DNA from 2 places in the Thermoclostridium stercorarium subsp. stercorarium DSM 8532 genome. Region 2 is predicted to be linked to the other one. Evidence: predicted binding sites of a transcription regulator. Region 2 holds the regulator's gene; the other holds the start of a gene.
The links. The regulator HrcA, encoded in region 2, represses chaperone genes, less so after heat shock. The targets are predictions, from matches to a motif close to TGTTAGCACTCNNNNNNNNNGAGTGCTAACA.
Positions count from the first base shown of each region.

Region 1: a site for HrcA is predicted at 5,182-5,212, ahead of CST_RS10960 (co-chaperone GroES). Genes of this name have one in related genera too.

Region 1 covers NC_020134.1:2,530,333-2,539,714, reverse strand. The annotation lists gene CST_RS10990 (ABC transporter substrate-binding protein) at 1-268, shown strand, start outside; gene CST_RS10985 (carbohydrate ABC transporter permease) at 416-1,330, shown strand; gene CST_RS10980 (carbohydrate ABC transporter permease) at 1,407-2,258, shown strand; gene CST_RS10975 (alkaline phosphatase family protein) at 2,396-3,541, shown strand; gene CST_RS10970 (hypothetical protein) at 3,571-3,873, opposite strand; gene CST_RS10965 (DUF434 domain-containing protein) at 4,217-4,930, opposite strand; gene CST_RS10960 (co-chaperone GroES) at 5,358-5,642, shown strand; gene groL (chaperonin GroEL) at 5,660-7,270, shown strand; gene CST_RS10950 (TetR/AcrR family transcriptional regulator) at 7,420-8,007, shown strand; gene CST_RS10945 (radical SAM protein) at 8,139-9,382, shown strand, end outside.
Region 2 covers NC_020134.1:2,206,866-2,216,247, reverse strand. The annotation lists gene uvrB (excinuclease ABC subunit UvrB) at 1-838, shown strand, start outside; gene CST_RS09535 (uracil-DNA glycosylase) at 889-1,608, shown strand; gene spoIVB (SpoIVB peptidase) at 1,796-3,067, shown strand; gene lepA (translation elongation factor 4) at 3,287-5,098, shown strand; gene hemW (radical SAM family heme chaperone HemW) at 5,108-6,253, shown strand; gene hrcA (heat-inducible transcriptional repressor HrcA) at 6,829-7,881, shown strand; gene grpE (nucleotide exchange factor GrpE) at 7,925-8,593, shown strand; gene dnaK (molecular chaperone DnaK) at 8,656-9,382, shown strand, end outside.

The DNA of each region.
Region 1 (9,382 bases), 320 kb from region 2:
TTCAGAGAAATACTGTGAAGCAAAAGTGAAATTACGTGGAATGCCGTTCGTTGCCCTAAAGGTGGATGTTGAACCTGAAACCGACTACGCTCCGATGACAAAAAAGCTTTTGGATCACATACCTAATATAACCAGTGTTACAAAATTTGACTGGCATCTTACCAATTCCCTGTTTAAAACAACCATTGAAGATCAGACCAAATTTTTACTTATTTCCGATTACAGTGTGGATGATTTTATCCGGGAAGTTGACAATTCCCTGAATTAGAATTTGGATTAAGCAAAGGGGGCTCTTCGAAACCGGGTGAAAGGCGATGCCGCCGATCACCCGGCAAAGAATCCCCGTTCTATGGATGACTGTCCTTTCATTAAAACCTTACTATAAATTACTATAAAATTCGGAAGGTGCATTCATTTGAGAAAATTCTACAGTAATCCTGTTGCAATAATACTGTTTATTTTACCGGCACTTACGCTTTTTATTATAATGATCCTATACCCGATAATCCAGGTTTTCGTGAAAAGCTTCTATGAATGGAATGGGATTGGAAGCGGTAATTTCATTGGTTTTAAAAATTACACAATGCTTTTCCGGGACACGGTTTTTTATATTGCGAACAAAAACGCTTTGATTTTTTCATCAGTCATTACGGTATTTCAGCTTGTACTCGGCAGCTTTTTTGCCTTTGCCCTGACAAACATGAAAATAGCAGGCAAAAATTTTCTGCGTGTCGCATATTTTTTACCGGTGGTTCTTTCTGTTACCGTTGTGTGTCAGCTGTGGCTTTCCATATATAACGCCGATTACGGCCTTTTGAACAATCTTTTTAAAGCCCTTGGGCTGAGATATCGACAGAAGTGGCTTTCAGAGACTTCGAAGGCAATCTATGCGGTTGCCTTTGTAAACGCATGGCAGTGGATGGGTTATCAGTTTGCGCTTATTATGGCAGGAATGAAATCCATTCCGGATTATTATTACGAAGCCGCAAAAATAGATGGCGCTTCACAATGGAAAACATACTGGCACGTCACTCTTCCTCTTCTTGCCGAAACCTACAAACTGAGCCTTATTGTGTCACTTACAGGCGGAATAAAAGCATTTTCCGAAATGTTTATCATGACCAAAGGCGGACCGGGGAATGCTACTTACACTTTGACATATATCATGTACAAGGCGGCTTTCAGGGAATACCGGTATGGATATGGAATGGCGGCTGCAAGTATTATGGTTTTGGAATGCCTTCTTGTTATTATAATCATCAACAGGTTGGTACGCCAGAGTGAAGATTTTTATAAACCCAGGAAGAATTTGAATTTTAAGGCCGGTTGAAAAATTTGCAGTATATGCTGATGGGGCAGGTGCCGGTTCCAATTTTTCATAAATTTGCTGCGAAAGGGTAGTGCAAATGATTGGATGGGGTAATGCAAAAAAAAATGTAACGTCAAGGATAATATTTAACGCTTTCTGCTGGATTTATGCGGTTGTGTCATTGTATCCCATTATTTGGCTGATATTCTATTCATTCAAAGACAATAACGAAATTTTTGTGACTAATCCGTTCGGCTTTCCGCGGGTATTTCGCTTTGAAAACTATGTAAGGGCCTGGTCGGAATACAGCGTACCGGTTTACTTCGGTAACAGTGTTTTTGTATCTTTTGCGACGGTGTTTCTTACCATCCTTTTGGCGTTGCCTTTCTCCTATGCGGTATCCCGGATGAAATGGCGAGGAAGGGAATTTGTAAGAATACTTGTTTCGGTTGGAATGTTTGTTCCTGTTCAGGCCATATTAATACCCGTGGCACGGATTATTAACGGCTTGAATTTGGGTTCCAGCAGATTTGGCCTGGTTTTGCCCTATACAGGCATTAACCTTGCCTTTGCCACCCTCGTGTATTATAGTTTTTTGGTTACTTTGCCCCCGGAATTTGAAGAAGCTGCATGTATCGACGGAGCAAGTGTTTATACATGCTTTTTCCGAATCATTGTACCCCTTGTGAAACCGGCTACCGCCACGCTTGTTATTTATATCTTTTTAAATGCCTGGAACGAGTTTATACTTGCCAACGTGTTAATTGTAAAAGAGCATTTGAAAACACTGCCGTTGGGAATATTGTTTTTCCAGGGCCAGTTTACCACCGACTGGGGTGCAATGGGAGCAACAATGGTAATGGCAAGTTTGCCGACAATAATTATTTACTGTCTGTTTAGCAAGCAGGTGGAAAAAGCCCTGACAATAGGCGGAGCAATAAAGGGTTAGAAATTTTAGTCAGTCCTGTGGCATTTAACAACATGACGAAAATTAAATAAAAGCGCTTGAATTTTTGAATTTTCCGGTGTATTATCCATAAATAACACATATAGATATATCGGGGATAAGTAATCGGGAGCGGAAAAATGAGCAAAATAATAAGGCCTGATTATGATAACTGTATATTAAATATTGTTTCTTCAATACTTAAACATTACGGGATAGACACCGGATATTCCACAATTGATTTACTCGACAATATTCTGCTTAAAAACTATAAGAATATTGTGCTGATGATTTTCGACGGAATGGGCGCGGATGTCCTTGAGAAAAATCTCAGGCCTGAAAGTTTTCTAAGAAGTAACATTAAACGCCGGGTAACGTCGGTATTCCCAAGCACCACCACTGCCGCAATGACCGCTTACTATTCAGGCTTGTCTCCCAATGAGCATGGATGGCTGGGGTGGTCGCTGTATTTCAAGGAATTTAACGGGTGCATCGACACTTTTACAAATCAGGACAGTTTTTCAAAAACGAATAACTATAGTCTGCATGCCGCTTATACATTAATGCCGTATAAAAGTATATTTCAGCTGATAGATGAGGCAAACGGTTCTGTTAAATCGTATACGGTAATACCTGAAAAAATCACCATGGCTGACGGACCGAACATTGAAGTAAGAATAAGTTCGGAGGAGAGTCTTTTTGACAGCATTTTGGAGCTGTGCAACAAAGAGGGAAGAAAATTTATTATGTCATACTGGCTCGAGCCCGATTCCACAATGCATGAAAAGGGTTGCTATACCGATGATGTAAAACTTTATATGCAAAAACTTGACGAACTGGTTTTGAAAATGCATAAAGAGCTAAACGATACAGTGGTCATTATTAGTGCCGATCACGGGCAGATTGATATAAACGGGGAAATATACTTGAACGAAATTCCGGAAATAGACGAATGCCTGGTTATGCCGCCTTCGATAGAGCCAAGGGCTGCATCGCTTTTTGTAAAACCCGGGATGGAAAAGGTTTTTGAGGAAAGATTCAAAAAATATTTCAGCGATGATTTTATTCTTATTCCAAGGGAAGTGGTGCTGAGCAGCGGCCTTCTTGGCAAGGGGAAACCGCACAAAAAGGTTGACGATTTTATAGGAAATTACCTGGCCTGCGCCGTGACCGGTAAGCTTTTGCGTTACAGAACACTTACTTCCCGGGAACCATATGTTTTCAAAGGCCATCATGCGGGCCTGACCGAGAAAGAAATGCTTGTCCCGCTTATAGTTCTGGAGTAATTTTAAATATAAAAACTTCTATAAAACGGTCAAACTATATACCGTTTACAGCTGTTGTATATAATTTCTCCGTTACTGTACTTTTGAGTCCTTTCCATAGTTTCAACCATTTCAAGGAATTCGGGTAAATGTTCTGAATTACAGTATTGTTTAAGTTCATGCAGGGTTGAGGCATGAAATTTTTTTATCTTAAAAATGTATTTCTTTATGATATCTGTTAAAGCCGTAAACCCAAATCTGTAATTTGAATTTTTAGTTTTGCATAATGACCCGGGGTTGAAACCGTGATTCAAAGATTTTTCGAAAGAAGTAACAAAGTTAACTTTTTGCATTATGTTCCCTCCATTCGTTTTTAACGTTTTTGATAAAACCATATATATAACGAATGGCATTTCCAAAGTGTTGTTCTAAGGTAAAATATCCCCCGTAACTTAAAGGAATTAACAAAAAATTTTATTAAATGCATGCCGGCGGATAATGAACAAAGTCTAAATGCAAATTCCAAAAGGACGGTCTTTTTTTGGAAAGACAAAGAAGAGAAATAAGTTAAAATAATACTTCCACAGCTTTATTTTGAGAAACAAAACTGAATTTGCGCGACAAAACGCAGTTTGCACTTTTATATTTTAATAATAGCGTTGCACCGACCAGAAAGCCCGTAACCGACGGCATATTTTAAGTCAGGTCTACAATCCATGTATTACTTATATAATTCTCTATTATTTCCCTTGCCAGGTTAAACCATCCCGTGCAGGAATCCAGGATTATAGCGTCAGACGTGACAACCCTGTTCATTTTCGAAAGCACCGTATCGGCATTCGGTACAAGTTCAACATCGACAGGAATATTCCAGTCATAAGAACATTCAATTATTTTTCTCCCAAGACGTCCGGAGTTTGAAACAGGGGCATCAAGATAAAAAATCGCTGCCTGTACCGAAAGGGCATTCAGACTTTTTCCAATCAGTTTCAGTGCCGTATCGGTCTTGTCTATTATCCTGTATGTTCCGTGAAGACCGGCAAGATCCCTCATAACTCCGTCCCTTCCCAGAATCACCGGACTTCCGGAAAGCGCAACTTCTAGCGTTATAATCAAATTAAATCCATCAATATAAATGCAGCCGTCTTTTGCGGTTTCAAGTGGGAGCATTGATTTTTTCCTTTTTTCAAATTTAACCGAGCTGGAAACAGATCTCTGAAGGGCAAGCCTTTGTCTTGCCGAAAAAAGGTAATGATTGGATACAAAAGGCAGCACCGTATCAAATTTGTAGCCTCTGTCAAGAAGCCACTGAATTTCATCCTGGGCTTTTTTAAGTTTTTCAACGGCTTCGTCTGAAAACCATCTGAAGTCGTTGGGATCAAATCCTCTTCTGGTTGTTTTTTTGCCCAAATTCATTTTCTCCTGATTTATTCAGAAAACATACCGGTTATAAATATAACATTTTAATTTTAAGTATAACTTAGTAGCCATTATTTAAGCAACTATGATGAATTGAACACTTAGAAAATTTTGCATAAATGGCATAGCATTATTTAGAAATCAAAAGATTTTTAAAAAAATCCCCAGATATTTAGGATAAATCCCCAATTTTCAGGTCCATTATTTATTGACTATGGGAGTTTAAAAAATACAATTATAGTTGTTAGCACTCGTTATGAGTGAGTGCTAAAAATTATAAAATTATCCGAATAAGTCCTTCTAATCCTCCTTTAAGGTTTTCCCCGTCTGTTTTATGAAAGGGGCGTTCAGTGTCTTATAGCAGCGAGGTAATACCTCACTCATAACAATAATAAGTTAAGAAGGAGTTGATTGGATTATGACCTTAAAGCCTTTGGGAACAAGGGTTGTATTAAAGGAGACAGAAGCCGAAGAAACCACAAAAAGCGGAATTGTTCTCCCCTCTAAGGCAAAGGAAAAAACATATATTGCAGAGGTAATTGCGGTAGGTCCCGGGGAGGTTAAGGACGGCAAAGAAATCAAAATGCAGGTGAAAGTCGGAGACAAAGTTCTTTACAGTAAATACGCGGGAACCGAAGTAAAAATTGATGACGAGGAATATTTGATTGTCAAACAGGATGATATTTTGGCAATTATAGAATAAAGGGAAGGTGACTTAATATGGCGAAAATCATAACATTTGATCTTGAAGCAAGAAAGGCTATAGAAGCCGGTGTAAATAAACTTGCAAATACCGTTAAGGTAACACTTGGGCCTAAGGGAAGAAACGTAGTTTTGGAAAAGAAATACGGAAGCCCTGTTATCACAAATGACGGTGTTACAATTGCCAAGGAGATTGAACTGGAAGATCCCTATGAAAATATGGGGGCTCAGCTTGTAAAGGAAGTAGCAAGCAAAACCAACGATATTGCCGGTGACGGAACCACAACGGCTACTTTACTTGCTCAGGCAATTGTAAGGGAAGGAATGAAAAACCTTGCTGCCGGTGCAAATCCGATTATTCTGAAGAGAGGAATTGACAAGGCAACCGAAAAGACCGTGGAGGTACTGAAGAACAACAGCAGAAAAATACAGGGCAGAAATGACATGGCTTATGTAGCTACAATTTCTTCCGGCGATCCTGAAATCGGAAACCTTATTGCAGAGGCAATGGAAAAGGTTACGGCAGACGGGGTTATTACAATAGAAGAATCCAAGACATCCGAAACATACATTGAATATGTAGAGGGAATGTCTTTTGACAGAGGCTACATTTCCCACTACATGGTGACCGACAGTGAAAAAATGGAAGCAGTAATTGACGATCCTTACATTCTGATAACCGACAAAAAAATCAGCAGTGCCCAGGATTTGCTGCCTGCGCTCGAGCTGATTGTTAAAAACGGCGGAAAACTCCTGATAATTGCCGAAGATGTAGAAGGAGACGCTCTGGCGACACTTATTGTCAACAAGTTAAGGGGTACATTTACCTGCGTTGCCGTAAAAGCTCCGGGCTACGGCGACAGAAGAAAGGAAATGCTACAGGATATTGCAATTTTGACAGGCGGACAGGTAATATCCGACGAACTTGGTTTGTCGTTAAAGGACATTAAGCTTGAATGGTTTGGTAAGGCAAAATCAGTAAAAGTTCAGAAAGAAAACACAATTATAGTTGACGGTGCAGGAGATCCGAAGAAGATTAAAGACAGAATTGAATCCATCAGAAAACAAATTGAGGAAACAACTTCCGAATATGATAAAGAGAAACTGAGCGAAAGACTGGCTAAACTTGCCGGCGGTGTTGCTGTAATCCGTGTAGGTGCCGCAACCGAAACAGAAATGAAGGAAAAGAAGTACAGGGTTGAAGATGCTCTTAACGCAACAAGAGCTGCAGTGGAGGAAGGTATTGTAGCCGGCGGCGGAACGGCACTTATAGATGCAATCCCTGAAGTTGAAAAATTTGTCAATACTCTTGAAGGTGACGAAAAGACAGGTGCAATGATTATTCTGAAGGCTCTTGAGGAACCCCTCCGTCAGATAGCTACAAATGCTGGGTTGGACGGTTCGGTTATTGTTGAGAGGGTTAAGAAGAGCGAAAAAGGCGTCGGCTTTGACGCAGTAAAAGAAGAATTCGTTAATATGTTTGATGCTGGAATTATAGACCCAGCTAAAGTTACCCGCAGCGCTTTGCAAAATGCTTCTTCAATCGCATCCATGATTCTGACAACCGAAAGCGCTGTTGCCGACAAACCCGAACCAAAGAATACAACTCCGGCAATGCCCGAAGAATAATGTATAGCACCTCCATAAATTGAGGCCTTGTTATTATAGTGGCAGGTTTTGCTTCGGCAAAACCTGCTATATCTACAATATGAGATTGTTCATACGAGGAAATTTGGTTTTTATTTAAAGAAGGTATTACCCGGTTCAGGAGAAAGATAATGGCGCGGTTTACACGGAAAGCAATAATACAGACGTTCCGTGAAATGCTTGAAAAAAGTCCGCTGGACAAAATCACGGTAACAAATATAATAGAGAGATGCGGAATCAATAGAAATACGTTCTATTACTATTTCCGTGATATATATGATCTGCTTGACTCTTTTTTCAAAGAGGAACTGGAAAAGGTTATAGAGGCAAATGCAAATGAGCCCCTGCAGAATTTGCTCAAGGCTGTTATGGAAATGGTAAGAGAAAACCGGCAGATTGTGTATCATATATTCAATTCACTGAACCGTGACCAGCTGGAACGTTATTTGTTTGATTCGACGAACAGACACATGTACGATCTGGTAAAAAAGGAAGCAGAGGGCCTGAATGTAACCGACGAAGATATCAGATACGTGGCCGAGTTTTATCAGTTTGCTTTTATGGGGCTGTTTCTCAAATATCTGTGGAATGATATGAAGCCCGATGTAGACGAGTACATAGACAAATTAAGTACAATTATGGAAGGAAATATACGGCGTGCCCTTGAGAACTGTTCAGACAAAAATAAGAATTTGTCTGAAAATCAGACAGAACTGTAAAAATGTTTAAAGTTTATTCAAAAGGGGAATTTTGTTCGATTTTTGAACAAAATTCCTCTTTTGTCTGTTGAGGGAGCAATCTTTAGCGGTTTAAACTTTATTTAGAGAAAATATATCAGGGAGGTACTGGTATGAATTTATCCGAAAAAGCGATAAAATTGGGCATGAAGGCAGTTTATAGTTATCTTGACAGAGATCCTACCGCAAATATTCCGAAAATATTGGACTGGCTTCTGGAACATGATATAGGCAAGGGAGTCACGAAACAGGTTGTCGCAGTCAAGGAAGCCATCGCCGATCCCAACAGCAACTGGTCAAAATTAATTAAAAGCCTGTGGACGGATATTGATGCCGGGCAACGCAAGGTACTTTTCGAAAATTTTGTGGTCAACGGTTCAATGATAGGCACGCCAATTCAGACTAAAGTTTCAGAGCAATATGATTGCAATGTTCCGTGGGCAATTCTGATGGATCCAACCTCGGCATGTAACCTTAAATGCACCGGATGCTGGGCCGCCCAGTATGGAAACAAAATGAATCTTTCCTTTGACGAGCTGGACAATATAATTAATCAGGGAAAAGCGCATGGTACATATGTTTATCTCTATTCCGGCGGCGAGCCGCTTATTCGAAAAGACGATATAATTAAATTGTGCGAAAAACATAATGATTGTGCATTTCTGGCGTTTACAAACGGAACACTGATTGACGAAGAATTTGCAAAAGAAATGCTTCGGGTTAAAAACTTCGTACCATGCATAAGTGTTGAGGGATTTGAAGACGCAACTGACTTCAGGCGCGGAAAAGGCACATATCAGAAAATAATCCGAGCGATGGACATACTGAGGGAACACAAGCTGGCATTTGGTATTTCTTGCTGCTACACGAGCAAGAACGTAGATGTTATCGGCAGCGAAGAGTATTTTGATGAAATGATTAAACGAGGCGCGAAATTTGCATGGTTCTTTACATATATGCCGATAGGTGCCGATGCAGTACCTGAATTGATGGTTACTCCCGAGCAGCGTAAGTTCATGTATCACCAGATTCGTAAATTCAGAAAAGAAAAACCCATATTTACTCTTGATTTCTGGAATGACGGCCAGTTCGTAGGCGGATGCATTGCAGCGGGAAGAGCATATATTCACATTAACGCAAATGGCGACATTGAGCCCTGTGCCTTTGTACACTACTCTGATTCCAATATCAGAGAAAAAACACTGCTTGAAGCTTATCAGTCACCTCTGTTTAAGGCATATCGCGCAAGGCAGCCGTTCAATGACAATATGCTGAGGCCTTGCCCTGTTCTGGACAATTATGGCCGATTGGCCGAAATGGTTGAAGAGACCGGAGCGAAATCCACTGATCTGAAATG
Region 2 (9,382 bases):
TGAGCGGAAGGTAAATCAGGTTATTTATGTAAGTGCAACGCCCGGGGAATATGAAAGGAAAAATTCGGCGGTAATTGTTGAGCAGATTATCAGGCCTACCGGACTGGTTGATCCGGAAGTGGTTGTTAAACCCGTAAAGGGTCAGGTGGACGATCTTATGGAAGAAATACGGATCCGGGTTGAACGTAACGAGCGGGTTCTGGTTACCACGCTTACAAAACGAATGGCCGAAGACCTGACCCAATATCTTGCCGATGCCGGGATTAAGGTACGGTATCTGCATTCGGATATTGATGCGATTGAGAGAATGCAAATAATAAGGGATTTAAGACTTGGGGTGTTTGATGTTCTGGTGGGCATAAACCTTCTCAGAGAAGGCCTTGACTTGCCTGAAGTTTCACTGGTAGCGATACTTGACGCCGACAAGGAAGGTTTTCTGCGTTCCGAAACTTCTCTGATACAGACTATCGGCAGGGCTGCGCGGAATGTGAACGGGAAGGTTATAATGTACGCCGATTATGTGACGGGTGCCATGGAGAGGGCAATCAACGAAACCAACAGGCGAAGGCAAATTCAGATGGAATATAACAGAAAGATGGGAATTACGCCGAGAACGGTTCAGAAAAACATTCATGACACCCTTGAGACGCTGAAGGCAGCCGAAACCGAAAAGGAATACGCCGCTGATTATAAAGAAATGCCAACAGAGAAACTGATAGAGAAACTCACCGCTGAAATGAAGGCTGCTGCTAAGGAGCTGGAATTCGAAAAAGCGGCAATGCTGCGCGATAGGATTAATGAATTAAGGAAGAAACTTCAGGAACAGGAAACGGGTTGAGTGAAGTGCCCGGTCTGTTCCTCTAATTTTTTGAACGACGGGAGACTGATATGAAAAACTCTTTGCTTCCTGCTGATGTTCACCACTCATGGTCGGATTTTCTGACCTGCGAGCGCATTAGGATGATAAATGATATTGCCGAAAAAATAGGGGAAGATGTTAATCCCGATTTTGAGAATATACTCCGTTTTCTTAGAGTGAATTTGGACAAGGTCAAAATTGTGATACTTGGTCAGGACCCGTATCCGGAAAAGGGAACGGCCACAGGCAGGGCTTTTGAAGTCGGGGGGCTGAAATCGTGGGATCAGCCTTTCAGGCAGGTTTCGCTTAAAAACATCATACGCCTGATTTACAAAAGCTATAACGGCATCACTGAATACGAATGCATTCCGCCATTCAATGAAATCAAAAAGGAAATAAAGAAAGGGAAGTTCCGCATCCTTCCTCCCGACAGGCTTTTTGAATCATGGGAGGAACAGGGCGTCCTGCTTTTGAATACGTCTTTCAGCTGCATCCCGAACTGCCCTGAAAGCCATGCCCCGCTCTGGAAGGATTTTACATGCCAGCTTATTGACTACATATCGGAAAAACATGAACTTTACTGGTTTCTTTGGGGTAAACGTGCATTAAGCCTGAAGCCGGTGATAAACAGGGGAATATTCTTTTTATCCCGGCATCCCATGCTGTGTTCACGCAAATATGAGGATGATTTTTTAAAGTCCTGCTGTTTCGCTGAAACAATGCATATCGTTAACTGGCTTGGAATTTAATGTACAACAGAATTTTCAAACATTTTATTCCGGCTCTTTGTAAGAATAATTTCACAACGCTCCGGTTACCTTAAGAAAAGAACATCGGCATAAAAAATATGCCTGGCTTGCAGCGTTGCGGTCCGATGCGCGGAAGACATAAAAATGCGCCTCGGAACCGCGAATGTACGTGACTGGAGCGTGTGGTATGATATTTAAGAGAGAAAAATCTTTTTTCAGATTTTGTTTTCCTGTTTTTGTTGTAATTGTATCGTTATATTTTTCCGTCATAGCATTTACGCCGAGTCAGATGACCGTTCTGGCCGGTGAAGAGTACCGGGTTGAATTTTTTTCACCGTTCAGGCTGCAGCTTGCAGCTGAAACGGGCGGGATACATGTACAGAAACTGGACGCCGGGGACAGAACGTCATTTTTCTCAATGCCGTATACCCTTAAGGGTACTCAATACGGACAGAACAGAATCCAATTGAGCCTTTTCGGGCTGGTTCCGGTAAAGGACATCACCGTCAATGTCATACCTGCCAGAGAACTTATTGTTTGCGGCAATACCGTGGGTATAAGACTGTATATTAAGGGTATTCTTGTGGTCGGGATATCAGGCGTTCTGACTTCCGAAGGGAAGGAAGTGCTGCCTGTTAAGGATACAGGCCTTGAACCCGGCGATTTCATTGTTGCGGTAAATAACAAAGAAGTGGAAAAAATTTCAGATTTGTCAAAAATAATTGAAGAATCGGGCGGAAAGGAAATCACGCTGAAATTTTTACACGACAATCGCCTGACCGAAGCAAAAGTTACACCCGTCCAAAGTGCCGAAGACGGGAAATACCGTATAGGGATTTGGGTAAGGGACAGCACGGCGGGAATAGGTACGTTAACATATATTGAAGAGGAGACCGGCAAATTCGGGGCCCTCGGTCACGGTATTACCGATATTGATACCGGGATTATGATGCCTGTTAAAACCGGTGAATTACTTAAGTCTTCAGTGTATGGAATAAGAAAAGGCCTTCAGGGAAGCCCCGGGGAACTTCAGGGGGATTTTCTGAAAAGCCCGGAAGTTATAGGGGAAATATACTGGAACACGGCTTTCGGGGTTTTTGGAAAAATAAATAAAGATTATATGGAAGAGATGAAAGGCCGAAAATACCCGGTCGGAACAAGAAGCATGGTAAAGGAGGGACCGGCGACGATACTGTCAAACATACACGGGGAGGAAGTTGAGGAATTTTCTGTTGAAATACAGAAGATTGCCCGCAAAAATCTTTCAGGTCCCAAAAGCATGATAATAAAAATAACCGATCCAAGGCTTTTAAGCGAAACCGGGGGCATTATCCAGGGAATGTCGGGCAGTCCGATTATCCAGGACGGAAGAATTATAGGCGCGGTAACCCATGTCCTTGTAAGTGATCCCACAAAAGGGTACGGAATTTTCATAGAAACCATGCTGGGAATGTATTAGCATTTATTCTTTTTTATAGTGTTTTTACGGCAAATATTGTATTTCACACCCATGCCGCGCGACCAGTGTCCAAAATCCAGAACACCCGACCCTCCCGCACCATATCTATACAAAAACAAAAACACTGTGGTATAATTCATAAGTAATATCCGATAACAGAAAATCTGCATATTAATTCCACATAAATTAAGAAAACAGAAGCGAGGTTTTGAGACACAGATGCCAGGAGATAGACAGAAAAGAATCAGAAACTTTTGCATTATCGCTCATATCGATCACGGGAAGTCAACGTTGGCAGACAGATTGCTGGAGAAGACCGGCGTTTTGACAGAAAGGGAAATGGCGGAACAGGTCCTGGACACAATGGACCTGGAACGTGAACGCGGGATTACGATTAAGGCCCAGGCCTGCAGAATGGTATACAAGGCGCAGGACGGGCAGGAATATATTCTTAACCTTATCGATACTCCGGGGCATGTGGATTTCAATTACGAAGTATCAAGGAGTATTGCCGCGTGTGAAGGGGCAATACTGGTTGTTGACGCGTCCCAGGGCATTGAAGCTCAAACCCTGGCAAATGTATATCTTGCGCTGGAACACAACCTTGAAATCATACCGGTTATTAATAAAATAGATCTTCCGGGAGCCCGACCTGATGAAGTAAAGCGCGAAATAGAGGATGTTATCGGCCTGGACTGCAGCGATGCGCCCCTTATTTCGGCCAAAAACGGAATCAATATTGACGCCGTACTTGAAAAAATAGTTGAAGTCATACCGCCGCCGCGGGGGGATGAAAGTGCGCCGCTTCGGGCATTGATTTTTGACTCCCTTTACGACAATTATAAAGGCGTAATAACTCATGTAAGAGTTATGGAAGGGAGCGTCAGAACAGGCGACGAAATTTTAATGATGAATACGAACAAAAGATTCATCGTAACAGAACTGGGGTATTTCCGGCCCGGAGGATTGATACCAGCTGACGCGTTGTATGCCGGGGAAGTGGGGTATATATGCGCAAGCATTAAGAACGTAGGAGACACCCGTGTCGGCGATACGATAACGCTGGCGTCGAATCCTGCAAATGAACCTCTTCCCGGGTACAAAAAGGCCGTACCGATGGTTTTCTGCGGTATATATCCGGCAGACGGTTCCAAATACATAGATTTGCGTGATGCTCTTGAAAAGCTGCAATTAAACGATGCTTCGCTGTTGTTTGAACCCGAAACCTCTGCGGCTCTGGGTTTTGGTTTCAGGTGCGGCTTTTTGGGGCTTCTGCATATGGAAATAATTCAGGAAAGACTGGAACGCGAATTTAACCTTGATCTGGTGACAACAGCACCAAGTGTTGTATACCGGGTGACGAAGGTCAACGGCGAAGTTCTTATGATAGATAACCCCACGAACATGCCTGAGCCGGGTTCGATAGAAAAGATGGAGGAACCCATAGTGAAGGCGACGATTATGACACCCACCGAATACGTGGGCAGTATTATGGAACTGTGTCAGGACCGTAGGGGCGAATACATAGGAATGGAATACATTGAAAGTACCCGGGCGGTTTTAACATACGAAATACCGTTGAATGAAATTGTCTATGATTTTTTTGACGCCCTGAAGTCCCGTTCAAGAGGATATGCCTCTTTTGATTATGAATTTAAGGGATATAAAGAATCTGACCTGATTAAGCTTGATATCCGCGTAAACGGCGAAGTTGTCGATGCATTGTCGTTTATTGTCCACAGAAGCAAAGCATACGCCAGAGGAAGAAAAATGGTTGAAAAGCTCAAGGAGACAATTCCCAGGCATATGTTTGAAATACCGATACAGGCTTGTATCGGTTCAAAAGTAATCGCAAGGGAAACTGTGAAGGCCTACCGTAAGGACGTTCTTGCAAAATGTTACGGCGGTGATGTTACAAGAAAGAAAAAACTGCTTGAAAAGCAGAAAGAGGGTAAAAAACGCATGCGTCAGATAGGAAGCGTGGAAATTCCACAGGAGGCCTTCATGAGCGTGCTGAAACTTGATACATAGGCGAGGAAAATGCTGAAAGATAAAACTCTTGGAATATATGTTCATATACCTTTCTGCATAAGAAAGTGCAATTACTGTGATTTTCCGTCATATCCCGGGCTGGATGCAATTTTCCGGGACTATACCCGGGCTGTGTGCAGAGAGATTGAAACGGTGGCATCTAAACATTCGGATATGACGGTGGATACGATTTTCTTCGGGGGAGGGACCCCGTCGGTCCTTCCTGCCGACTGCATTTCGGATATAATGAATTCCCTGTCTGCAAATTTTGAAATTTCGGAAGATGCAGAAATATCGATAGAGATAAACCCTGGCACGATAACCGGTGAAAAAGCGGAAGCATACAGGAAAATTGGCTTCAATCGCGCAAGCATTGGGCTTCAGTCGGCAAGCAACAACCTTTTGAGGTTTATGGGGAGAATACACACCGAAGAGATGTTTGAAGAATGCGTGAAACTGCTCAAAGGTTCAGGATTTCATAATATAAATGCCGATGTTATTTTCGGTGTCCCGACCCAGACAATGGAAGACTGGCAGGAAACTGTTGAACTGGTTCTTGAGAAAGGTGTGACCCACGTTTCGGCCTACAGTCTTAAAATCGAAGAGGGCACGCCGTGGCATGAGCTGAATGAAAGGGGAAAACTGCCCGCGGTTGACGAAGATTTGGAAAGGGAAATGTATTATTGGGTAATAAAAAAATTGAAAGATGCAGGTTTTAGGCATTATGAAATTTCAAATTTTGCAAAGCCGGGGTTTGAATGCCGGCATAACCTGAAATACTGGACGAACAGACCTTATTTGGGTTTTGGTTCCGCAGCGCATTCCTATATTGATGACGTCAGATATTCAAATGAAGAAAATCCCTGTGAATATATCGGAAGAATTGCTGAAGGAGTATTACCGGTAGCAAGCAGCGAGTATATCGGGGCCGAAGAGAAACTTTCGGAAAGGTTTATTCTCGGACTGCGACTGGTTGAAGGGGTAAGCCTGAAGGACCTGGAACGGGAATTTGGCAGTGAAGCCCTGAAAAAATATGATGAGACAATAAGAATGCTGGTTGGAAAAAATCTTCTGTGCTTTGAAAATGACATGCTGAGACTGACAAGCCTGGGGCTGGATTTTGCCAATCAGGTGTGGGCTGAGTTCTTAATGTAATGAGGATAAACGTATGAATACTTTCTGTTTTGAAAAAAGCACTACAGGGTATATTTGCCTGTAAGGGCTTTTTTATTATTTCTTCATAAGAAATGTAATTTTTTAACCTTTCATTTGAGATGCCGAAAATTCCCGACAGCCCTGCAAATGGAATAGAATGAGGAAGCTGATTTAACAGAAATCGGTTATGCAGACCGGAAGCTTCCTGTTCACTCGTCGGCTAAAAGAACTCAACCTGAACAACAGGAATAATTAATGAATTTTGCGAATATATAAATACTTAACCTACCTCTTGACAAAAAAAAGACAGGGTGGTATTTTTATTATAGCGTTTAGCACTCAATTGAAGAGAGTGCTAATAAAATTTAAAAGGGATTTTTTGGTGAAGTATTAATAACATATTAATAATATCGCGTTTAAAGTATAAACCGGGTACAGTGGGTATATTATTTTTGTAGAACAGTACTTGCTGAAGTTTCATATATATAGATAGCATTAACCATGTGGATCACTGCAATATACAATAGCCCTTCATGGTTAAAGGTACAGGGCTATTGTATGGAGGTGAGTTTCATTTGGAAACAACGTTAAGTGAACGTAAAAAACAAATATTGAAAACGCTTGTCGATGATTATATAAGAACCGCGCAGCCGGTGGGGTCAAGAACCATTTCAAGAAAGCATGAACTTGGGCTGAGTTCAGCCACGATCCGCAATGAAATGGCTGATTTGGAAGAAATGGGGTATATTTCTCAGCCCCATACGTCTGCGGGCAGGGTTCCCTCCGATAAGGGATACCGTTTTTACGTCGATCATCTGATGCAGGTTCAGGCTCTTAAAATGGAAGAAATAAGGCAGATCAGGGACGCGATTGAGCGTAAGATCAATGAAATAAATACACTTATTCGCCGTGCATCGGATATAATATCCAGTATTACAGGGTATGCGTCGGTTGCGCTTTCTCCCAGCCTTTCAAAGGCGTCGTTGAAGTCGGTACAGGTATTGCCGGTGGATGAGAAAAAGTTACTGATAGTTATAGTGACGAGCGCCGGTGTTGTGAAAAACCACGTTATTCGTGTCAATAATGAAATAGAGATAAATCATGATGCGCTTACGATACTTACAAATTATTTGCAGAAAAAGCTGAACGGACTTATAATTGAGAATATTGAACTTCCACTTATTAATGACGTGCAGACAGAAACCGGTGTTTCGGACGAAATTATAGATCCGGTGATGGAAGGTTTGAAAAAATGCATGCAGGAAGCGGACGACACCGAGCTGATAATGAACGGTATTACAAATCTGCTGAATCATCCTGAATTCAGCGACGTAATAAAGGTTAAGGAATTGTTTGAACTGTTTAATGAACAGCACACCATAAAATCGTTAATGAGTGCTGCAATGAAAAAAGGGAAAATTAATGTACAGATTGGTATGGAAAACGAGCATGAAGTAATGCGGGACTGCAGTGTGGTTACCACCGTTTATAATCTGGGGGATACTGAGCTGGGGACGCTGGGTATAATAGGCCCCACAAGAATGTATTACTCAAGGGTTTTTTCCGCAATGAATTATTTGAGGAACCTGATTAACAGTGAAATACTCAGAATTATAAACGATGAGTAAATAGGTTTATCGTACTATTGATGGATGGAAGGATGAATAAAAAATGATGACAGATGAAAAAAATCTGGGGAAAAATGAGGATTTTGCCGATGAAAATCAGGAGGTAAAAGTGAACACCGAAGAAAACGCGACAAATGAAAAAAGTGAAATTCAAAATGACAAAGTTCAAAACGACGTTGTGGAAGAGAAACCGGCGAATGAAAGCGGACAGGCCGGAAGCGCCGGAAACGACGGTGATAACGGCGGCGAAAAAATGAGCAGAGAGGAAGAACTTCTTGTTCAGAAGGACAAGGAGATTAATGAACTGAAGGAATATCTGCAAAGACTTGCGGCGGAATTTGACAATTACAAGAAAAGGACGAGAAGAGAAAAAGAAAAAATTTATGCTTCATCGGTGGCAGATGTGGTCTCTGCTTTTCTCCCGGTTGTGGACAATATTGAAAGAGCGCTGCAGGCTTCGGAAGGAAGCCTTGAAAGCATTCGCGAAGGCGTTGTAATGATTCACAGGCAGATGATGGATGTATTGGCGAAGCTGGGAGTAAAACCCATTGAAGCAAAGGGTAAGAAATTCAACCCCGATTTCCATGAAGCCATAGCCCATATAGAGGATGAGAGCTATGGCGAAAATGAAATAGTGGAGGAATTCGTAAAGGGATATATATATAATGACGAAACCGTTATACGCCATTCGGTTGTAAAAGTAGCGAACTGAGTGACTTTCTTTGACCTTTCAATATATATAAATTTTATTTTGTTGTAATTAGGAGTGATTGTATGCCGAAAGTAATAGGTATAGATTTGGGAACGACCAACTCATGTGTTGCAGTTATGGAGGGAGGAGAACCTGTAGTTATCCCCAATGCCGAGGGAAACAGGACGACACCTTCCGTTGTTGCCTTTTCGAAAACCGGTGAAAGACTTGTAGGGCAGGTTGCTAAGAGACAGGCAATTACCAATCCCGAAAGGACAATTATATCTATAAAAAGGAAAATGGGGACAAACACAAGGATTAAAATTGACGATAAGGAATACACTCCCCCGGAAATATCCGCAATGATTCTTCAAAAGCTGAAAGCGGATGCCGAGGCTTACCTTGGTGAAAAGGTAACCCAGGCGGTCATTACAGTTCCTGCATATTTCAATGACGCGCAGCGTCAGGCAACAAAGGACGCAGGAAGGATTGCAGGGCTTGAAGTTCTGCGTATAATAAATGAGCCTACGGCTGCGGCTCTGGCTTATGGCCTTGATAAGGAACATGACCAGAAAATCCTTGTTTTTGACCTTGGTGGAGGAACATTCGATGTATCCATACTCGAAATAGGCGACGGCGTTTTTGAAGTGCTGGCTACCAGCGGAAACAACCATCTGGGCGGTGACGACTTTGACCAGAGAATTATAGACTGGATGGCTGAAGAGTTCAAGAAGGAAACCGGAATTGATTTGAGAACCGATAAGATGGCAGCGCAGCGCCTGAAGGAAGCCGCTGAAAAAGCAAAGATTG